DNA from 2 places in the Parvimonas sp. C2 genome. Region 1 is predicted to be linked to the other one. Evidence: a T-box and tRNA genes for the amino acid it is inferred to sense, from the RefSeq annotation. Region 1 holds a T-box; the other holds one or more tRNA genes.
The links. A T-box is a leader RNA that pairs with one kind of tRNA and senses whether it is charged. The one in region 1 lies ahead of leuS (leucine--tRNA ligase), so its partner is inferred to be a tRNA-Leu.
Positions count from the first base shown of each region.

Region 1 (11,109 bases):
TGATGATGAAACTTGTAAATTCGTTACTTGGGATAAACACAAAAATATTTTGGAATCAGAAAAAGTAATTACTGATTATTTTATGAAAAATAAATATTGTTTTGCGATTGTTGAAAAAATTTCCAATAAATGTATCGGTTCTTTTGAATACAAAGCGGATATGAAAAATAATTCCTTATCTTTAGGATATGTTTTAAATAAAAATTTTTGGAACAAAGGTTATATGACTGAAACTTTGAATTTTATGCTTGATTATGCTTTTAATACCTTAAAAGTTAATAGAGTTTGTGCAGTGCATATTAAAGAAAACATCGCTTCAGGAAAAGTTATGGAGAAATGTGGACTTAAAGTTGAGGGTAAATTTGAAGATGAGGAATTTTTAAAGGGAAGATATATAACCTTAATACATAGAGCAATTTTAAGAAAAAATTATTTAAAAGGAGAAAAGAGAATGAAACAATTAGAAATGCCTAAAAATGGTGAAAAAGTTTATATAATGAAAACAAATGTGGGGGAAATTTCTTTTAGATTATTTAATGAAGTTGCTCCTAAGGCTTGTGAAAATTTTATTACATTGGCTAAAAGAGGATATTATGACGGGGTTATTTTTCACAGAGTTATTAGAGATTTTATGATTCAAGGTGGAGATCCAACAGGTACTGGAATGGGTGGAGAAAGTATCTGGGGAGAATCATTTGAAGATGAATTCGACGGAAATTTTAGAAATTATAGAGGAGCATTGTCAATGGCAAATGCTGGACCAAATACGAATGGAAGTCAATTTTTTATAGTTCAAAATAGTAAAATTTCTGATGATTATGTAAACTATTTAAAAAATTCAGATAAAAAAGTGTATCCTGATGAAGTTGTTGAAACTTATGAAAAATTTGGTGGAGCTTTCTGGTTAGATTTTAAGCATACTGTTTTTGGTCAAGTATTTAAAGGAATGGAAGTAGTTGATGAAATAGCAAATACTTACTGTTCAAATGACAAGCCGGTAGAAGATATTGTAATTTTGTCAATTGAAGAAAAAGTTTTTGAGGGTTAATTATGCATCAATATAAAGGTAAATTAATTTTACATACTGGAAGTATGTTCTCGGGAAAGACTTCAAGTTTATGGAAAGACTTAAATAGATTTGAAATTGCAAAATATGAAACTGTAGTCTTTAAGCCAAAATTTGATAATAGATATGCAGATAAAGAAATAGTTACTCATGATAATAATAAAATGAGAGCTATTCCGGTTGAAAATATTGATGAAATTATAGAATATATGAAGACGAGTACTGCAAGTATTATAGGAATTGATGAAGTACAATTCATCAAGGGAGATATTAATAAGATTGTTGAAACTTTAAATTTATTTTTAGAAAATGAATTTACTGTTGTTCTTGCAGGTCTTGACATGGACTTTAAAGCTGAACCTTTTGAGTTAGTAAAAGAGTTAATGCCAAGAGCTGATTATCTATATAAACATCATGCGGTTTGTGCAAATTGTGGTGTTGATGCTTGGGTTAGTTACAGAAAAACACATGATGATGAAAGAATAAAACTTGGAGCTGCAGAAAGTTATGAGCCTCTTTGTAGAAAATGTTATTATGAAAAAGAAAAAATCAGAAAACAAATGGAAAATCAATTAAGTATGCTAGAAGATGAATAAATTTTACTTGCTTTATTTTTTTAATTATGTTATAGTATGAAGGTAGTAATAATTTACTACATATTTCCTATAGTATTGGAGGATTAGAAGGATATGAAAGGAACTGTAAAATGGTTCAATGCAGCTAAAGGATTTGGATTTATTTCTACTGAAGATGGAGAAGATGTATTTGTACATTATTCAGCATTAGAAGAAACTGGTGAATTTAGAACTTTAGATGAAGGACAAGCTGTTGAATTTGAAATAGTTGACGGCGCTAAAGGTCCTCAAGCTTCTGGTGTTGTTAAGTTATAAGATTGTCTTTTCTTAAGAGAAAATTCAATTTAAACATACTTAAGTATGTTATTATATTAATATTAATCAAGAAGTAAAATCTCCTATTTGGGAGATTTTTTAAATTTAATTAAAAGGATATTTTATGAGTAAAAAATTATATGAGATGAGTTTAGAGGAATTGTGGGAAATTTTTCCAATATTTCTTGTTGAACATAATGATGAATGGAAAACTTGGTATAAAGATGAAAAAGCAAATATTTTATTTTTAATTCCAAATGAAAAAATTTACAGAATTTCGCATATAGGAAGTACATATATTCCTATAATATGGGCAAAAAATATTGTGGATATTCTTTTAGAGATTAAGAATAATGAAGATTTACAATTTGTAAAGGATATATTATTAAAAAATAATTGGCTTTGTATGAGTGAAGATGAAAAGAGAATTTCTCTGAATAAAGGATATACTGAAAAAGGATTTGCTAAAAAAGTATTTCATTTGCATATAAGATTAGTCGGAGACAATGATGAATTGTATTTTAGAGATTATTTATTTGAAAATTCTGAAATTGCAAAAGAGTATGAAAAACTTAAATTATCTCTATGGGAAAAATTTGAACATAATCGAGATGCTTATACAGAATCAAAAGGAGAATTTATTAAAAAATATACTGAAATTGCGAAGAAAAAATATGGTAAAAGATATTAATTTATCAATTGATTTCTTTAAAATTTTAGTATATAATTTTATGTAAGATTAATATTAAGGAGTTTTTATGGCAAAAATATTAAGATGTATTGATGAACATAATTCAATGAGATTTTTCTTTGCTTTTACAGATGATATAATAAAAGATTTTGAAAAATTACAAAAGAGTTCTGTCAGTTCAAATATTGAAATGGGAAAAGTTTTAACGATGAATGCTTTGCTTTATTCTGATTTAAAGAATGATACTGACTCTATTGACTTGAAGTTAAAGACAAATGGAGAATGTGGTCTTATAATTTCAAAATTATACAATAACTCATTCATAACAGGATATTTAGAAAATAAAAACTTAAGTAAATATGATAAAATCTATGAAAAAGGAAAATTTTCAAAAGATTTTATAGGTGATAAAGGAATACTTGTTTTGATAAAGGATTTAGGGCTTAAAGCTCCTTATGTTGGACAAACAAGCATAATTTCTTCAGATATTAGTGAAAATTTTACTAATTATTTCAGTGTCTCAAATCAAACTGTTACCTCTATTGATTTACAGGTTAAAAAGGTTGAAGATGATTATATTTCTTTTGGATTTATGATGGAGTTATTACCTAATTATACTGAAAAAGATTTATCACAATTTAAAATCTATTCAGATATGTTTAAGACAGAACTTGAAAATTATCTTGTTTCAAAAACTGATGATATGAGTTTTTATGATTATATTGTTTCTATTTTGAAGATTTTTAATATTAGAGTTATCGAGGAAAAAATCATTCGCTATAAATGTAATTGCAGTGATGAAAAGATTGATAATATGTTGTTGGGTTTAGGTAAAAAAGAGCTTAATGATATAGTTAAAGATAGAAAAGATATTGAAATTTCTTGTAATTTTTGCGATAAGAAGTACAAGAAAAGTATTGAACATATAAAAAATTTATTAAAAAAACTTTAGGAATTATTTATGAAAAAAATAAATTTATTAGATAATAGAATCTATAGAAATTTAGTAATGATGTCTATTCCGATAATGACAACTTCATTTATTCAAATGTCTTACACTTTAATGGACACATTTTGGGTTGGAAAGCTTGGAACTGAAGCAATTGCTGGAGTAGGAATTGTTGCATTTATTATGTGGTTTGCAAATTCCTTGGTTTTAGTTTCAAAAACTGGAATAGAAATAGGTGTTGCCTATAGTGTAGGTTCAAGGGATGATAAACAATTCAGAAAATATATTGATACTTCCGTTGCTATAAATTTATTTATGTCTATAACATTTGGAATAATCTTATATATTTTTAGACTTGATGTAATTAAATTTTTTAATATAAAAAGTGAAGTGGTAATTTCACTTGCAAATAGCTATTTGAAGATTGTATTATTAGGACTTCCTTTTACTTTTTTAAATCCACTATTTTCAGGGGTATTTAATGGTTCTGCAAATAGTAAGGTTCCTTTTATAGCAAATTCAATCGGACTTATAATAAATATAGTTTTGGATCCCATTTTAATTTATGGATATTTTGGATTACCGGAATTTGGGGTTAGTGGAGCAGCTATTGCTACAACTTTATCTCAACTTATTGTTACATTTATTTTTATAATATTTTCAATTTTAGACGGGAAAATTCTTAAAGGAATCAATTTAGTTAAAAATTTTAACAATGCTACATTTAAAGAAGTTTTAAGGCTTGGAGTTCCAACTGCTTTTAAATCTTGTATTTTTGCCTTTATTTCAACTATTTTACTTAGAATAATAGCAAATTGGGGGGAAAATGCAGTTGCTGCAGAAAATGTTGCTGTACAGATTGAAGCTATAAACTGGATGACTGTTGAAGGTTTTTCCATTGCACTTTGTGCTTTAATAGCACAAAATTTCGGAGCTAAAAATTATGAAAATATAGCTTCCGGATATAAAAAAGGACTTAAAATAATTTTAGGAATTGGAGTATTCTGTTCATTCTTTTTGTTTTTTTCATCAGATTATATAATTAGATTATTTATAAGAGATGACTTAAATACAATTAGAATGGGTGTTAGTTATTTGAAAGTTTTAGCCTTTTCAGAGATATTTTTAGCACTTGAAATTGGAATTTCAGGAATGTTTAATGGACTTAAAAACACAAAAACGCCGACAGTGATAAGCACATTTTCAAATGCATTAAGAATTCCCCTTGCTTATTTAGTTTTCTATCTAAAATTAGATATAGTTTATATATGGGCTGTAATTTCTTTTTGTACTTTTTTAAAGGGAATGCTAAATTATATATTTTTTAAGAAATTTATAAAGGAAAACTTTGATTTTAAGTTATAATGTGTTGAAAAAAAATAAAAAGTATGGTATTATATCTTTGTTATATTTTAGAAAATTTTTGATTGAAAGTAGTAAATATATTCAAATTTTTAGAGAGTTATTGTTTGGTGAAAAATAATATTTTGATGTATTGAACTTATTCATAAAATGCAAAAGCCGTTGATTACGTTATAATCTTAGAGTGAGTTTAATACTAATTAGAGTGGTACCACGGAATTTATACTTTCGTCTCTTTGTGAGGCGGAAGTTTTTTTTGTTGTGAATGGAGGAATGCTATGAAAAATTATAATCCGAAAAATATTGAAAAAAAATGGCAAGATATTTGGGATGAAAAGAAACCTTTTAAATGTGAAATTAATGATAAAGAAAAATTCTATCCTTTGATAGAATTTCCTTATCCATCAGGTCAAGGACTTCATGTAGGTCATCCAAGACCATATACTGCAATGGATGTTGTAAGTAGAAAAAGAAGACTTGAAGGACAAAATGTATTATTTACAATGGGTTGGGACGCTTTTGGTTTACCAACTGAAAACTATGCGATGAAAAATAAAATTCATCCTGAAGTTGTAACAAAAAATAATATTGAAAATTTTAAAAAACAATTAAAGAGTATCGGATTTTCTTTTGATTGGGATAGAGAAATAAATACGACAGATCCTGAGTATTACAAATGGACACAATGGATTTTTATGAAGATGTTTGAAAAAGGACTTGCATATAAAATGGAAATGCCAATAAATTTCTGTACTTCTTGTAAAGTAGGGTTATCAAATGAAGAAGTTGTTGGAGGTTGTTGTGAAAGATGTGGTAGTGAAGTTATTCATAAAGTTAAAAATCAATGGATGTTAAAAATAACTGAATATGCAGACAGACTTATTGATGACCTTGAAGAAGTTGACTTTATTGACAGAGTTAAAACTCAACAAATAAATTGGATTGGCAGAAGTTATGGAATGGAAGTTAAATTCCAAATTAAAGATATTGATGATACAATTTTGGTATATACTACAAGACCTGATACAATTTTTGGTGCAACTTATATGGTTATATCTTGTGAGCATCCATTACTTAAAAAATATGAAGATAAAATAAAGAATAAAGAAGAAATAGAAAAATATATTTTAGAAGTTCAAAAGAAATCTGAATTTGAAAGAACTGAAATGAATAAAGATAAGACGGGAGTTAAAATTGACGGGATAACTGCAATCAATCCTTGTACTAAAAAAGAAATTCCTGTTTTCATTTCCGATTATGTCCTAATGACTTATGGAAGCGGAGCAATTATGGCAGTACCTGCACATGATACGAGAGATTTTGATTTTGCAAAAAAATTTGGTTTAGACATTGTTGAAGTTGTTAGTGGTGGGGAAAATGTACAAGAAAAAGCCTATACGGATACTAATAGTGGAATTATGGTTAATTCGGATTTTCTAAACGGACTTTCAGTTAAAGAAGCAAAAGAAAAGATTTTTGAATATTTATCAAAACTTGGTATTGGAAATAAAAAGACAAACTTTAAACTTCGTGATTGGGTTTTTTCAAGACAAAGATATTGGGGAGAACCGATTCCTTTGATAAATTGTGAAAAATGTGGTTGGGTTGCAATTCCTGAAGAAGAATTACCTTTAAAACTTCCTGAACTTGAATCATTTGAACCAACAGAAACAGGAGAATCTCCACTTTCAAAAATTGATGAATTCGTAAATTGTACTTGCCCAAAATGTGGAGAAAGGGCAAAGAGAGAAACTGATACAATGCCACAATGGGCAGGGTCTTCATGGTATTATTTAAGATATATGGATCCACATAATAAAGAAAATCTTGTTGGAAAAGATGCCTTAAAATATTTCAATCAAGTTGACTGGTATAATGGTGGCATGGAACATACTACATTGCACTTGTTATATTCAAGATTTTGGCATAAATTCCTTTATGATATAGGTGTTGTTGATACAAAAGAACCATATTTCAAAAGAACTTCTCACGGAATGATTCTTGGAGAAAATGGAGAAAAAATGTCTAAGTCAAGAGGAAATGTTGTAAATCCGGATGAAATGATTGACAAATACGGAGCAGACGCATTGAGATGTTATGAAATGTTCTTAGGAGATTTTGAAAGAAGCGCATCTTGGTCTGATGGTGGAATTAATGGTTGTAGAAAATTCTTAGACAGAGTTTGGAAATTACAAGAAATTACAAACTCATCCGAAGAAATGACAAAATCATTAGAAAAATCAATTCATAAGACTATTAAAAAAGTATCAGAAGATTTTGAAAGTCTTAAATTTAATACTGCAATAGCAGCTCTTATGACTTTGATTAATGAGTTTAACTCAGCAAAAGAAATTTCAAGAGAAGATTTGAGAGTATTCTTAATTCTATTAAATCCAGTTTCTCCACATATAACTGAAGAAATATGGGAAGAAATGAATTTTGGAGGATATATTTTTGAACAAACTTGGCCAAAATATGACGAAGCTAAAACAATTGATGATGAAGTTGAAATGCCAATTCAAATAAATGGAAAAGTAAGAACAACATTAATGATTCCAAAAGATGCAGGATTTGAAGAATTTAAAGAAGCACTTTATGACAACGAAAATGTTAAAAAATTTACAGAAGGAAAAACTGTTGTAAAAGAAATTTTTGTTCCGGGAAAAATTTGTAATATAGTTGTTAAATAGTAATGAAAGAAAGATATGTATTTAATTGCATATCTTTTTTTGTTATAATTTATATAATATAATTGATATGATTAAAAATTTTATTTAATCAAGGAGGTTTGAAAATGAAGTATAAAACAAATATAGATATACCGGAATTGGATTTAGAACTTCAAGATGATGAATGGAATAAGGAATATATTGATCATAATAGACAAATTGTCAGAGCAATTGTTGTTGATGACTCAAATTATTTTTACTTTGTTAGAGTTCATAGAGATGATGACTTTGGCAAAGCTACTCTTATTGAAACTGCAGGTGGTGGAGTTGAATTAAATGAAAATTTAGAATCTGCTGTCAGAAGAGAATTAAGGGAAGAATTAGGAGTAGAAGTTGAGATTATTTGTAAAATAGGAGTTGTAAGTGACTATTATAACCTTATCCATAGACATAATATTAATAATTACTATTTTTGTAAAATAGAATCGTTTGGAGATAGAAATCTTACAACTGAAGAAATTGAGAGTTTTAAATTATCAACACTTAAATTGACATTTGAAGATGCTATAGAGGAGTATAAAAAATGTTCAAATACAAAACTGGGGAAGCTGATTTTAAATAGAGAGCTACCCGTTTTAAATTATGTAAAAGAAATTTTAAATATATATAAATGTTTTAATTAATTGTAAAATTAATTAAATTTAGTAGACTTACTTTTTTGTATATTTTTTGATTTTATGGTAAAATAATAAATATAATTAATATGATGTGAGGTGTTTTATGAATAATAAAGTTGCATTAGTTATTGAAGGCGGAGCAATGAGAGGAGCTTTTTTAAAAGGAGTTTTAGACTGCTTTAAAGAAAATGGAATTAAATTTCCATATATTGTAGGAGTATCTGCCGGAGCTATTACAGGCTTTGAATTTTTTAGTGGAATAGAATTTGATGTTAATAAATTGTTTCAAGAGTTTTTGAAAAATATGGAATTATTAAAGAATTCTTCTGAGCCTATTGATTTGAAATCAACAGTTAATAGTATTTTTAATTTTCCTGAATTTGATAAAAATTTAGTGGGAGATTTTGAAGCGGGGGTAACTTCTTTGATTGATGGCAGTTATAAATTTTTTTCAGCTAGAGATGCAAAAAACACTTCAGATATGGTTGATAAAATAATGGCATCATCTTCTCTTCCGGATATGGCAAAATTTGTAATGATTGATGGAATTCCTTATTTTGATGGAGGGATGTATAATAGTAATCCACTTGAGAGAGCAATTGAAAAAGGTTATGAAAAGTTTGTAATTTTGTTAACTAGAAATAGAGGCTATAGAAGAGAGAGTTCAGATGTTAGTGATAGAGTAAGATTTGCTTATAAAGATTATCCTAAATTTATTGAATCAATGGAAAATGAAAAAGATAAATATAATGAAACTATGGATTTAGTAGATAATCTAGAAAAAGAGGAAAAAGCATTAGTTTTTGCACCAGTTAATCCTTTGAAATTCAAATCATTTACAACTAATATGCAAGATGTTGTAGATTTATATAAGGAAGGATATATGGTTGCAAGTCAAAGTATTGAAAAGGTTAAAAAATTTGTTTAGGAGATAGAATGATATACGGTTTATCTGATTTGCATTTAGATTATACTGGAGATAAGTCAATGGAGGTTTTTGGCTCCGCTTGGGAAAATTATGAAGAAAGAATGTTTAAGGCTTGGAAAGAAATTGTAAAAGATGATGATTATGTCGTTGTACCCGGAGATATTTCTTGGGCTTTAAAAATTGAAGAGGCTTATAATGATTTAAAGAGAATTGAAAGTCTTCCCGGAAAGAAAATTTTTTTAAAGGGCAATCATGATTTATGGTGGAGTAGTCTTAATAAAATAAGAGAATTAAATTTAAAAAATATGTTCTTTTTACAGAATAATAGTTTTGAAACGGAAAAATATGTATTTATTGGAACAAGGGGATGGGTCTCTCCAAAATCTTCTGAATTTTCTGAAGATACAGATAGAAAAATATATAATAGAGAGCTCATGCGATTAAAATTAAGTTATGATTCTGTTAAAAATAAGGAAAAGGAAATAATTTGTCTTTTTCATTATCCACCAGTAGAAAAAGATAGGACTTTGAATGACTTTGGATTATTCGTTAAAGAACATAATATAAAAATTGTTTTATATGGACATTTACATGCATATTCTTTGAATAATGTTGTGGATGAAGTGGTTGATGGAATAGAATTTCATTGTATTTCTGCAGATTACTTAAAATTTATCCCAAGACTTATTAGGAGATAAAATGGAGAAAGAATTAGAAGTTAAAATTTTAAATATAGATGTTGAAGAAGTTAAATCCAAATTGGAAAATTTAGGGGCAAAATTTTTGAAAAGTGAAAATCAAGAAAATATAAGACTTACATCTTCAAAATTTGATTGCATTCCCAAGGGAAGTTTTTTGAGAATTAGAAAATTTTTAGATAAAAACGGAAAAGAAATTAATTCTGAATTAACATATAAAGAACATAGAGAAAATAAGTTTTTAAGAGAATTTAACGAATATAATGTTTCTTTGAAAAGTAGTGAAGAGATGTTAAAAATATTAAATTTTTTAGGATATGATAAACTTGATATAGAGAAAAAATTTAGAACATCATATACATTAAGAAATGCACATATTGATATTGATATATGGGATAAAGAAGTTTATCCTAATCCATATATGGAGATTGAAGTTTCCAATTATGATGATTTGTGTGAAGTTTTGAATTTATTAGAAATAAGTGAGGGGGATATTTGCCTTAAATCTTTACCTGAGCTTAAGGAAGAATTAAAAAATAGGAGTTAATATGAAAGGATTATTAGAAATTTTGGTGAAAAAAAGAACATCAGTGCTTATAGTTTTACTTGCAATATTTACTGGAATGCTTTTAACATATTTGCTTAGTAGATTGAAAAATAGATTTATTAAATTTATTCCTGCATTTATTTTAATTATAGTTGGAACTGTATTCTTAGCAGATGGATGGACAAATATTTTGACTGCAAGAGGTATAAATTCACTATACTATGCAATGATTATAGGTACAAGTGGTGTTGTTTCACTATTTTTTGCTTTAATACTTATGAATTTTAAGAGAAAGTAGGTGTTTATATGGGTAATATTGCTGCGTTTTTTGATATTGACGGAACTATCGCTAGAGAATCTCTTATGATTGAACATTTCAAAAGACTTATAAAATATGAGATTTTAGATGAAAGTGTTTGGGTAGATAATGTAAAACAGTTATATATGGAATATGTTAATAGATATGGGGCTTATGATGCCTATATTGAAGCACTTTCAGAAAAATATAGAAGTGATTTAAAAGGATTTGATATACGATATAATAAATTTATTGCAGAACAATCAATTAAAAAAGTATTTGAAAGAGTTTATGTATTCTCAAGAAATCAATTGGAATTTCATAGATCTAATGG
Region 1 covers NZ_JAYKBP010000004.1:25,717-36,825, forward strand. The annotation lists partial or broken gene VJI95_RS06425 (GNAT family N-acetyltransferase) at 1-385, shown strand, start outside; gene VJI95_RS06430 (peptidylprolyl isomerase) at 452-1,048, shown strand; gene VJI95_RS06435 (thymidine kinase) at 1,051-1,662, shown strand; gene VJI95_RS06440 (cold shock domain-containing protein) at 1,756-1,956, shown strand; gene VJI95_RS06445 (GrpB family protein) at 2,081-2,647, shown strand; gene VJI95_RS06450 (Hsp33 family molecular chaperone HslO) at 2,715-3,599, shown strand; gene VJI95_RS06455 (MATE family efflux transporter) at 3,609-4,961, shown strand; T-box leader at 5,011-5,197, shown strand; gene leuS (leucine--tRNA ligase) at 5,237-7,648, shown strand; gene VJI95_RS06465 (NUDIX domain-containing protein) at 7,753-8,310, shown strand; gene VJI95_RS06470 (patatin family protein) at 8,408-9,232, shown strand; gene VJI95_RS06475 (metallophosphoesterase) at 9,241-9,930, shown strand; gene VJI95_RS06480 (class IV adenylate cyclase) at 9,932-10,477, shown strand; gene VJI95_RS06485 (hypothetical protein) at 10,479-10,775, shown strand; gene VJI95_RS06490 (HAD family hydrolase) at 10,784-11,109, shown strand, end outside.

Region 2 (11,109 bases), on a different contig from region 1:
TCTCTTCTTTCTCTTGTAGGTCTTTCAGATCTCTCTCTAGGTTCTCTAGGAGTTCTTTCGCGTCTTTCTCTAACTGGTCTTTCGCTTTTTGCCTCTTCTCCTGATTCTGAATTTTCTGTTGTTTCAGAACTTGTTGATACCTCATCAGAGGCAACCCTTGAGCTTCTTTCTCTTGCAGGACGTTCCACTCTTTCTCTAGGCTCTCTAGGAGTTCTTTCACGTCTTTCTCTAACTGGTCTTTCAGTTTTTGTTTCTTCTGAAGTAGAAGTTTCTTCAACATTTTCAGTTGCAACCTGTTTTACTTCTTCAACTTTTTCAGACACGATTTCAGTTTCTCTTGTATCTATATCTGTTCCCTTTTCCAATTCAGAAGGGGCTTCAACTTTTAAATCTTTTTCGTCCATAGTACCCTCCTTATGCTCTCTTTCCTTTACCTTGTTTTCTAACTTCGGCTTTTCCAAGTCTAATAGTTTCAACTAAAGGTCTGTTTGATGGACAAATATATGAGCAGGAACCGCATTCAATACAATCCATTAAATGTAATTTTTCCGCATCTTCAACTCTATGTTTCAAAGTATAAAGCTGTAAATATAAAGGCTGTAAGTACACAGGACATATATCAACACATCTACCACATCTTATGCAAGGACTTACAGCTTTAGGAGCGCTTTCTTCCTGAGTCATAAAAAGTAGTCCACCCATAGCTTTACCTGTAGTAACATTAGGAGTATATTGTGTTTCACCCATCATCGGTCCACCTGAAATAATTTTTCCAGGTTCACTTTCATATCCTCCAATAAATTCTACAATATCAGAAACTTTTGATCCTACTCTAACCATAACATTTTGTGGTTCTTTTAGTGCATGTCCTGTCATAGTAACCAATTTTTCATATAGAGGTTTCCCATGCAAAACAGCATCTTTAATTGCAATTGCAGTATTAGCATTTATTACTCTTATACCAACCGCAGAAGTAGAAGCTCCTGAAGGTACAACTATTCCAGTTGTAGCTTGAATAAGTCTTTTTTGATCTCCTTGAGGATATTTAGTCTTTACAACACTTACAGTTACCTCAGGATAAGACTTTGACGCTTCTTTTAACTTGTCAATAGCAAGTGGCTTATTGTCTTCGATACCTAAAATACCTTTTTTTGCCCCCATTGCCTTCATTGCAAGTAAAAGTCCCATAACAACTTTTTCAGGATATAATTCCATCATAAGTTGATCACTTGTTAAATATGGCTCACATTCAGCGCAGTTTATTATTATGTAATCTGTAATTTGTCCTTCTCTAGCTGTCAACTTTACATGAGTAGGAAATCCTGCGCCCCCAAGTCCGACAATGCCGGCTTCTTTTATGGCGTCTATTATGTCTGTCGCGCTTACTTCGTCAATAGTTAAATTCTTTTCTTCATATCCCAATTCGTCCAAACCGTCATTTTCGATAGTTACTCCTTGACACATAACACCTGTTGCAGTCATAATCTCATCAATAGACTTAACTTTCCCACTAACGCTTGAATGTACATTTGCAGAAATAAAAGCTGATGCTTCTCCAATTTTTTGTCCAACTTTTACCAAATCATTTTTGCTAACCAAACAAGTAGCGGGTGCTCCTGAGTGTTGTAATAGAGGTATTGTTACTATCTTAGGAACAAAACCAAAATTGACAGGTTTCGAATTAGTCAACTCTTTAAAGTCGTGGATATGCTTTCCACCTTTAAAAGTGTTCACACTCACTTTATTCACCTCTTTTTATTATCACAATTTTTAAAACCTCTGTATAAACAAAATTAACAATATCAATAATTGCTAGTACAGAAAAACAAAATTTTAAAAACTTGTATTCATAATTATTTTACAACATTTTTACTTCAATGTCAATTTAAAATTAGGTAGTAAAGCGATTTAATTGTTATGATACAATTGATGTGAGACCAAGGGTACAAAAAAAGATTGGGATTTTATTTCCCAATCTCCAGAGTGCAGACAAAGCATAAGTTTTGTCTGTGCTTTTTTTACAAATTAAAAGGCTGAAGATCTTTTACTCCCAAACCCTATACTGAACCTTAATAAAAAAAGAAGCAATATTAATGAAACTGCTTCTTCAAAAATATATTCATCACAGAATATCATTCGCAACCTTTATGGCAATAAGTCTCGTTCCCATCCAAATCAAATATTTTATAAATACACTCCCCCAGTACTTCTGATATATCATTGGCTAGTTTCAAGCTCGGAACAACTTTACCAGTTTCTATTTTATTTATGCTCACTCTCGAAACTCCTACCTTTTTAGCCAAACGATGTTGTGATAGCCCTAATGGTTTTCTATATTCTTTAATTCTATTTCTCACTATTTAACAATCACCTTCCATATAATAATTTAATATAAAATCCTATTAATTATCTTCAAAAATCAATAATATCACATTGAATACAAAACTACACTTCTTTAATCTTTTTATTTACGAATAAGGTTAACGCAATCATACTGATAATACTAATAGATGTAACAATTAAAGAATTCCATTCCATTGAAACTATTTTAATATATCTCATTATAGCGACAAAAATAAATAAAACTATCCCTACTCTAAAACAATATTTCCCACATAACAAATTTGCTTTCTTCCAATTTTCTTCATTTTTCATTGATAAAGAAGTCCTCATTCCCGAATAACGATTAATATCACCATTAGCAATTTTTTTCCACCATGGATATGAAACAATCATTAGAACCGGTATGATATAATCTATGACCATAAAGAAATATTTCATGCTAAATCACCTCCACTTGTCTAATTACTACTAATTGTTCTAACTTGCTACATGTATCCAATATTGAACAAATAAACACTGCTTTCTTGTATTTCAAATATTTTTCATCATTCTTATGTAGCATTTTCAACATCTTCTTTTATATTATTATACTACTTTTTCCTTATTTTCTCCACTAAAAAAGTGCCAATGTTTTATCATTGACACCTTTGTCATCAGTCTGAAGATTGGGATTTTTATTCCCAATCTCTTCTCTATCAAATATTTACTTTTTCAAGAATTTATTTCTTTTTCTTTCTTCTATATCTGATCTTCATCGCACCTAGTGCTCCTGTTGATAATCCCAATAATACTGTATACAATGCTGTGTTTACTCCGTATCCTGTTTTTGGTATTGCTGGCTTCGGTCTTAATGGTGTTAGATTTGTTGTTTCATTTGTATCAAATTTATTACTTCCATCTGCTACATTTGCCTTATTTAAGATTCTTTCTCCATTTACATTTGCGTTTACTTTTACCTTGAATGTAACTTCTACTGTTTCTCCATCTGCTACTTTTTCCTTTGTCCAAGTAATTTCTCCATCTTTGTAAATTCCACCATTATCTGCTGATCCTTCTACATATCTCGTATGTTCTGGTATCATATCCTTTATTACAACCTTTTGGACTTTTCCTGTTGTATTCTTGTAAGTTATCTTGTAAAGTAGTTCATCTTTTCCCCTTACTCTCTTACCATCAATACTTGTCTTATCATCTTGACTATTGAATACATCCTTAAAAGGTCTTGTTGCTGTTGGATTTGTTGTTTCATTTGTATTGAAATTATTATTTCCATCAACTACATTTGCCTTATTTAGAATCTTTTCTCCACTTACATTGTCATCTACTTTTACCTTAAATGTAACTTCTACTGTTTCTCCATCTGCTACATTTTCTTTTGTCCAAGTGATTTCTCTGTCTTTGTATACTCCAGCATTATCTGCTGAATCTTTTACATAAGTTGTATGTTCTGGTATTCTATCTTTTATTACAACTTTTTGTACTTTTCCTGTAGTATTCTTGTAAGTTATTTTGTAAAGTAATTCTTGCCCTGCTTTTACTTCCTTACCGTCTATACTTGTATTTGTATCTTTACTATCAAAAACATCTTTTAATGGTTTTGTAGAAGTTGGATTTGTTGTTTCATTTGTGTCAAATGTATTACTTCCATCTGCTACTTTTGCCTTATTTAAGATTCTTTCTCCATTTACATTGTCGTCTACTTTTACCTTAAATGTAACTTCTACTGTTTCTCCGTCTGCTACATTTTCCTTAGTCCAAGTAATTTCTCCGTCTTTATAAATTCCTTTGTTATCTGCTGAATCTTTTACATATGTTGTATGAGCTGGAATCTTATCTTTTATTACAACCTTTTGTACCTTTCCTGTTGTATTTTTGTAAGTTATTTTGTAAAGTAGTTCTTGGCCTGCTTTTACTTCATTACTATCTATACTTGTCTTATCATCTTTACTATCAAAGACATCTTTTACAGGTTTTGTCGCTGTTGGATTTGTTGTTTCGTTTGTATCGAAATTATTATTTCCATCAACTACATTTGCTTTATTTAAGATTTTTTCTCCATTTACATTGTCATCTACTTTTACCTTAAATGTAACTACTACTGTTTCTCCGTCTGCTACATTTTCTTTTGTCCAAGTGATTTCTCCATTTGCAAAAGTTCCACCATTATCTGCAGAATTTTCTACATAACTTGTATGTTCTGGGATTCTATCTTTTATTACGACCTTTTGAGCTTTTCCTGTTGTATTCTTGTAAGTTATCTTGTAAAGTAGTTCATCTTTTGCCTTTACTTCCTTACCATCTATACTCTTTGTAGTATCTTGACTATTAAATACAGACTTAACAGGTTTTGTCGCTGTTGGATTTGTTGTTTCATTTGTATCAAATTTATTACTTCCATCAGCCACTTTTGCTTTATTTAAGATTTTTTCTCCATTTACATTGTCATCTACTTTTACCTTAAATGTAACTTCTACTGTTTCTCCATCTGCTACATTTTCTTTTGTCCAAGTGATTTCTCCGTCTTTGTAAATTCCTTTGTTATCTGCTGAATCTTTTACATATGTTGTATGAGCTGGAATCTTATCCTTTATTACAACCTTTTGTACCTTTCCTGTAGTATTCTTGTAAGTTATCTTGTAAAGTAGTTCTTGGCCTGCTTTTACTTCATTACTATCTATACTTGTCTTATCATCTTTACTATCAAAGACATCTTTTACAGGTTTTGTCGCTGTTGGATTTGTTGTTTCATTTGTATCAAATGTATTACTTCCATCAACTACATTTGCTTTATTTACAATCTTATCCCCATTTACATTGTCATCTACTTTTACTTTAAATGTAACTACTACTGTTTCTCCATTTGCTACATTTTCCTTTGTCCAAGTAATTTCTCCGTCCTTGAAGACTCCATTATTATTAGCTGATCCTTCTACATAAGTTGTATGAGCTGGAATCTTATCCTTTATTACAACCTTTTGTTCTTTTCCTGTAGTATTCTTGTAAGTTATCTTGTAAAGTAGCTCATCTTTTGCTTTTGCTTCTTTACCATCTATACTTGTTTTACTATCCTTAGGATTAAAGACATCCTTAACTGGTTTTGTTGCTGTTGGATTTGTTGTTTCATTTGTATCAAAATCATTACTTCCATCTACTACATTTGCCTTATTTAGAATCTTTTGTCCATTTACATTGTCATCTACTTTTACTTTAAATGTAACTACTACTGTTTCTCCATCTGCTACATTTTCTTTTGTCCAAGTGATTTCTCCATTTGCAAAAGTTCCACCATTATCTGCAGAATTTTCTACATAAGTTGTATGAGCTGGAATCTTATCCTTTATTACAACTTTTTGAACTTGACCAGTTGTATTCTTGTAAGTTATCTTGTAAAGTAATTCATCTTTTGCTTTTACTTCCTTACCGTCTATACTTGTATTTGTATCTTGACTATTAAATACAGACTTAACTGGTTTTGTCGCTGTTGGATTTGTTGTTTCATTTGTATCGAAATTATTATTTCCATCTGCTACATTAGCTTTATTTAATATTTTATCTCCATTTACATTATCATCTACTTTTACCTTAAATGTAACAACTACTGTTTCTCCATTTGCTACATTTTCTTTTGTCCAAGTGATTTCTCCGTCTTTGAAGACTCCATTATTTGTTGCTGAACCCTTTACAAAAGTTGTATGTGCAGGTATTTTATCCTTTATTACAACCTTTTGTACTTGTCCTGTAGTATTCTTGTAAGTTATCTTGTAAAGTAGTTCATCTTTTGCCTTTACTTCCTTACCATCTATACTTGTATTTGTATCTTGACTATTAAATACGTCCTTAACTGGTTTTGTTGCTGTTGGGTTTGTTGTTTCATTTGTATCGTAACTATTTTCACCATCATTTACAGTTGCATGGTTTTTAATTACTTCTCCATTAACCTCTTTATCAATCTTAACTTTAAATGTAACTGTCCATGTTTCTCCAGGTGCAATCTTCTTATTCCATTTTACAGTTCCATTTTCAAAAGTTCCATTATTATCTGCAGATACAAAGCTTGTATGATTAGGAAGTTTATCTGTAATTGTTGCATCAACTTCTGTATACTTGGTATTTGTATATTTTATTGCATAAGTAAGCTCTTGTTCTGGATTAACAGTTTTACCATCTATATTTACTGTAGACTCACCTGTATAAACTTCTTTTTGAGGTTTAGTAGGAGTTGGTGGTATTAATTTTGTTTCAACAGTATTGGCAAACGCAGGAATCCCATCAAAATACATTCTTGCAGTGGAGTTAATTACCTTGTCATCACCATTTACTAAAGCTTTTTCATTTGTCTCAGTATTATAAACAATTTCATAAACTTTTCCAGCTTTATCTCTACTAAATAAAGATTTATTAATAATATCTATTTCTATAGTGGGTGGCACCCCTTGAGCTTCAACCTTTGTTAATTTATAATCAACATTCTCAGTTAAAATTTTTCCGTCTAATTTTACTTGTGCAGATTTAAAATCTACTTTCTTATCAAATTGATCAGTAAATTTTAATGTCTTTATATCGTCAATTATATCAACTCCAGGTCTTGGAACAGTATAAGTAACTGTATAGTTTATTGGTTCGCCAATTCTCTTAGGAGCTTCTTGCCTGTCAACAACTTTTTTAGGAGTTTTTTCTGGATTGTTATAGTAAGGTACTTCTGCAAAGAATTTGAAAAGTCCTCCACTAGTAGCTGCCGTATTAAAACCGAAAGATACTTTGTTGTTTACAGAACGCATAACGAATCCGGTTTTATTAAATTCGTCAGGACCTGATGTTCCTTGAGAAGATATTGTTGATTTTGGACGCCAGTAATGCCAAGCTCCTTCGTCATACTCTATTAAATCATACTGTTCATTATATACTAATTTATCAATTGTTTGAGTATAATTTTCTACTAACATACATTCATAAAATGTAGTCTTATGATTATTTGCTATAGTATTACCAGGTTTTACGTCTATGTCTGTAGGTACCATTGTTAGTTTAACATCACAAGGTGTTCCATCATCATATTCTAATGTAACAGTACAATTTGTTTTTGTATTGAAACCTTGTTCATTGTTATCATTGAAATTAGGATGATCAGGATAAACATAGTCCATCAACTGAATACCACTATCTCCCCAGTTTTGGTCGACTGTTAAAAATGGCACTCCAGCATTCTCATTATTAAAATTATCTTGTTTCCCATAATATTGAGTAGGATTTAATTGTAAACGATTAACCTTAACTCTTACATTTACCTTTTTCCCATTAATTCTTCCAGCGTCTGTAAATAGCAATTCTAAAACATCGTTGAAATTTTGTTGGTGTGGAGTTCTATTAAATTTGTGCATAAACACAGTACTCTCCTTCCAATTGCCATTTGGAACGACATGCTTTTTCAATACGCTTTGACTCATATGAATAACTTTCATATTTTCTTGTCTACATTTAAACTCATACAAATCTAGTTTTGATAAGTCTAAATCGGTATGAGAGACTTCAGGTTTAGCTCCAGGTGCCGCTTCTGTAGTAACACTTGAAATAAAAACCTGAAAAACCATACAAATCATCATAAATAATGACATAATTCGTTTTGAAATTTTCTGTTTCATTATTTCTTGTTCCTTCCATAATAAATACTAAACTTTCAAGTAAAATTTCCTTAAATCTCACTTGAATAAAAGTTAACTACTAAATTTACATTTTAAATAAATACAGGCTATTATTTCAATGTAAACCGATATAAAAGACTCCCCATCTTGTGTAGAAAAGCCTAAAATCTACACAAGAAGTCCCTTTTGAAGATTATAACATAATTTCAGCTTAATGTCCACAATTATTGAAATAGGTTCAGTAACTAAGGCTGAGGATCTTTTACTCCCCAACCTTAGTTACTGAACCTAAAAAAACTCCATTAGTTTAACTAACGGAGTTGGTGCAGAAAAAGGGATTCGAACCCTCACAAGCTTTGCTCACTACCCCCTCAAGATAGCGTGTCTACCAGTTCCACCATTTCTGCATAAATAGGACTTAAAAAAGTCCGTTATTAACTTAATCTGTTTGGAAATACTTTACATTCCATTTTTTTTGCAGATGGACAAGCTGCACATCCACCTAAAGCTGTTTCTCTCAATGTTTCAGGTAAGGCATTTCCAACTTCATACATTGCTTGAACTACTTCATCGAAAGGCACTATACATTCAACCCCCGCAAGCGCAATATCACTTGCAACTAGAGCATTAATAGTTCCTGTTCCATTTCTTAAAGCACAAGGAAATTCTACAAGGCCTGCTACCGGATCACAAACCAATCCCAATACTGAAAGCATTGCAAATGATGATGCTGTCAAAGATTGTTCAGCAGTTCCTCCATGCAATTCTACTATTGCTGCTGCACTCATTGCTGCCGCAGCTCCACATTCAGCTTGACAACCACCTTCAGCTCCAGAGATTGTTGCATTTGTTGCAATAATTCTTCCAATAGTTCCAGAAACTAAAAGTGCCATTAGCATTTCATCATCTGTAAAATTATATTTATCTTGAATCCAAGAGAGACTTCCAGGTAAAATTCCAGCACCTCCAGCTGTAGGTGCAGCTACGATTTTTCCCATCCCTGCGTTTACTTCAGAAGTTGAAAAACCTCTAGCAATTGCAGTAACCATAGACTCTCCTAAGATGCTTTTTCCACTTTGTGCATATCTTAAAATTTTCTTTGCATTCCCACCAGTTATCTTGAATGGATTGATTTTATCATTCGTTATAACATCAGATGCTGAAGCCTTCATTACCTCATAGGTTTCCCTAAGCATCCCTAAAAGTTCTTCTTCTGTTATACCCATTTCTTCTAGTTGATGTTCTAATGCAATTTCACTGATTTTTTTATTTTTTTCTTTACATAAATTTAATAATTGTGCTCCTGAAGAAATCATATAACCTCCTATAATGGTTTTAAAATCATACATTCTAACATATCTGGTAATTTACTTATTCTATAAATAGCCATTTCATCAATTCCACCATCAATTTCCATAACCGCAGATGCAACTCCCTCTTCTCTATTCATAATCAAACTACCTATATTTATCTTGTTCTCAGCTAAAATCGTACTAACTTGTGCAATCATTCCGTATCTATCATTATATTTAAGGATTATTGTATTATAGACTCCTCCAAATTTAACATCAACCCCATTAATATTTGTTATTTCAATGGCTCCACCACCAATTGAAGAGCCTATTACATAAAAGCTCTCTCCGTTTGGATCAATAAATTCAGTTTTAACAGTATTTGGATGTGCATATAACAAATCCATAGGAACGAAAGAAAATTCTATCCCTCTACTTTTTGCAATAGTTAAAGAGTCCCTTATTCTTTCATCATCAGTATCATATCCCAATATTCCACCAACCAAGGCTCTATCCGTACCATGTCCTTGATATGTATTTTTAAAACTTCCATGTAAATGAAAAATTACTTTCTTTATATCTCTTGCATAAATAATTTTTGCAATTCGTCCAAGCCTACAAGCTCCTGCAGTATGAGAACTTGAAGGTCCAATCATTATAGGACCAATAACGTCAAAAAGTCCATAGTTTTTCATTATTTTTTCACTACTCCTTCAAAATTATTAAACAAATCTCCCTGTTTAAAATTATTCCTTTCCATTTTTTCTAAAATTTCATCTCTAATTTTCCACCAACTCGTACTCCAATTACAAAACAAACTATTTTCTTCAGGAACACGACCAAGTAGTCTTTGTAAAACTATTTTTTCATCTAAATTTCTTAAAAAAGAAATAACTAAATCAATAAATTTTTCCTTACTTATTAATTCTATTTCACCATTTGAATACATTTCTCCCAAGACCGTATTTTTTACGATATAGAGTGAATGTAATTTTACCTCTTCAACTTTTAGAGCGGATAAAATCTTTGCAGACTCCACCATATCCAATTCATCATCCCAAGGAAGCCCAACTATTATATGACTACAAACTCTAAATTCAAATTTGTGAATTAAATTAACAGCATTTATAAATTCAGCCAATGTATGTCCTCTATTTAGTTTTATTAAAGTTCTATAATTTACAGTCTGTAATCCAAGCTCAAAGTCTATTTCTAACTTTCTGTTCTTTTGAAAATTCTTTAAAAATAACAATTGTTCTTCTAAAATACAATCAGGTCTTGTTGATAGAGAAACCCCAATTATGTCCTCATCAACAATACTATCTGCAATCATCTTTTTAAAATCTTCTATTCCAAGATATGTATTAGTAAAATTTTGAAAATAGACAATAAATTTTTTTGCATTATATTTTTTTGATATATAAGCCTTATTTCTCAAAACCTGTTCTCTTACGGGCATAGAAATATTACAATTTTCAAAAGAACCGCCTTCTTCTCCACAAAAAATACAACCACCTGTTGCAATATTACCGTCTCTATTTGGACAGCTCAAATTTAATTTAACAGGCAGTTTATAAACTTTTTCTCCATAAATGTCTTTAAGATATTTTGAATATGTTCTGTAAAAATCTTCCTCTAACATTATAATTCCTTCAATGCTTCTAAAACTTTTATAGCATGATCCTTAGCCTTTACATTTCTAAACTCTTTTAAAATATTTCCTTTATCATCTAGAATAAAAGTGGATCTAACAGTTCCCATATACTCTTTACCACACATTTTTTTAAGTTTCCAAACATCAAAATGCTCTTGAATAGAAATATCTTCATCAGATA
Region 2 covers NZ_JAYKBP010000002.1:277,581-288,689, forward strand. The annotation lists gene VJI95_RS04285 (RnfABCDGE type electron transport complex subunit D) at 1-404, opposite strand, end outside; gene rsxC (electron transport complex subunit RsxC) at 415-1,740, opposite strand; gene VJI95_RS04295 (helix-turn-helix transcriptional regulator) at 2,133-2,357, opposite strand; gene VJI95_RS04300 (SdpI family protein) at 2,446-2,781, opposite strand; gene VJI95_RS04305 (Sgo0707 family adhesin) at 3,063-7,982, opposite strand; tRNA gene VJI95_RS04310 (tRNA-Leu) at 8,304-8,389, opposite strand; gene sdaAA (L-serine ammonia-lyase, iron-sulfur-dependent, subunit alpha) at 8,417-9,298, opposite strand; gene sdaAB (L-serine ammonia-lyase, iron-sulfur-dependent subunit beta) at 9,307-9,969, opposite strand; gene VJI95_RS04325 (TIGR01212 family radical SAM protein) at 9,969-10,916, opposite strand; gene VJI95_RS04330 (peroxiredoxin) at 10,916-11,109, opposite strand, start outside.
Region 2: it encodes a tRNA-Leu, which carries the amino acid that the T-box ahead of leuS (leucine--tRNA ligase) is inferred to sense. The anticodon was not compared.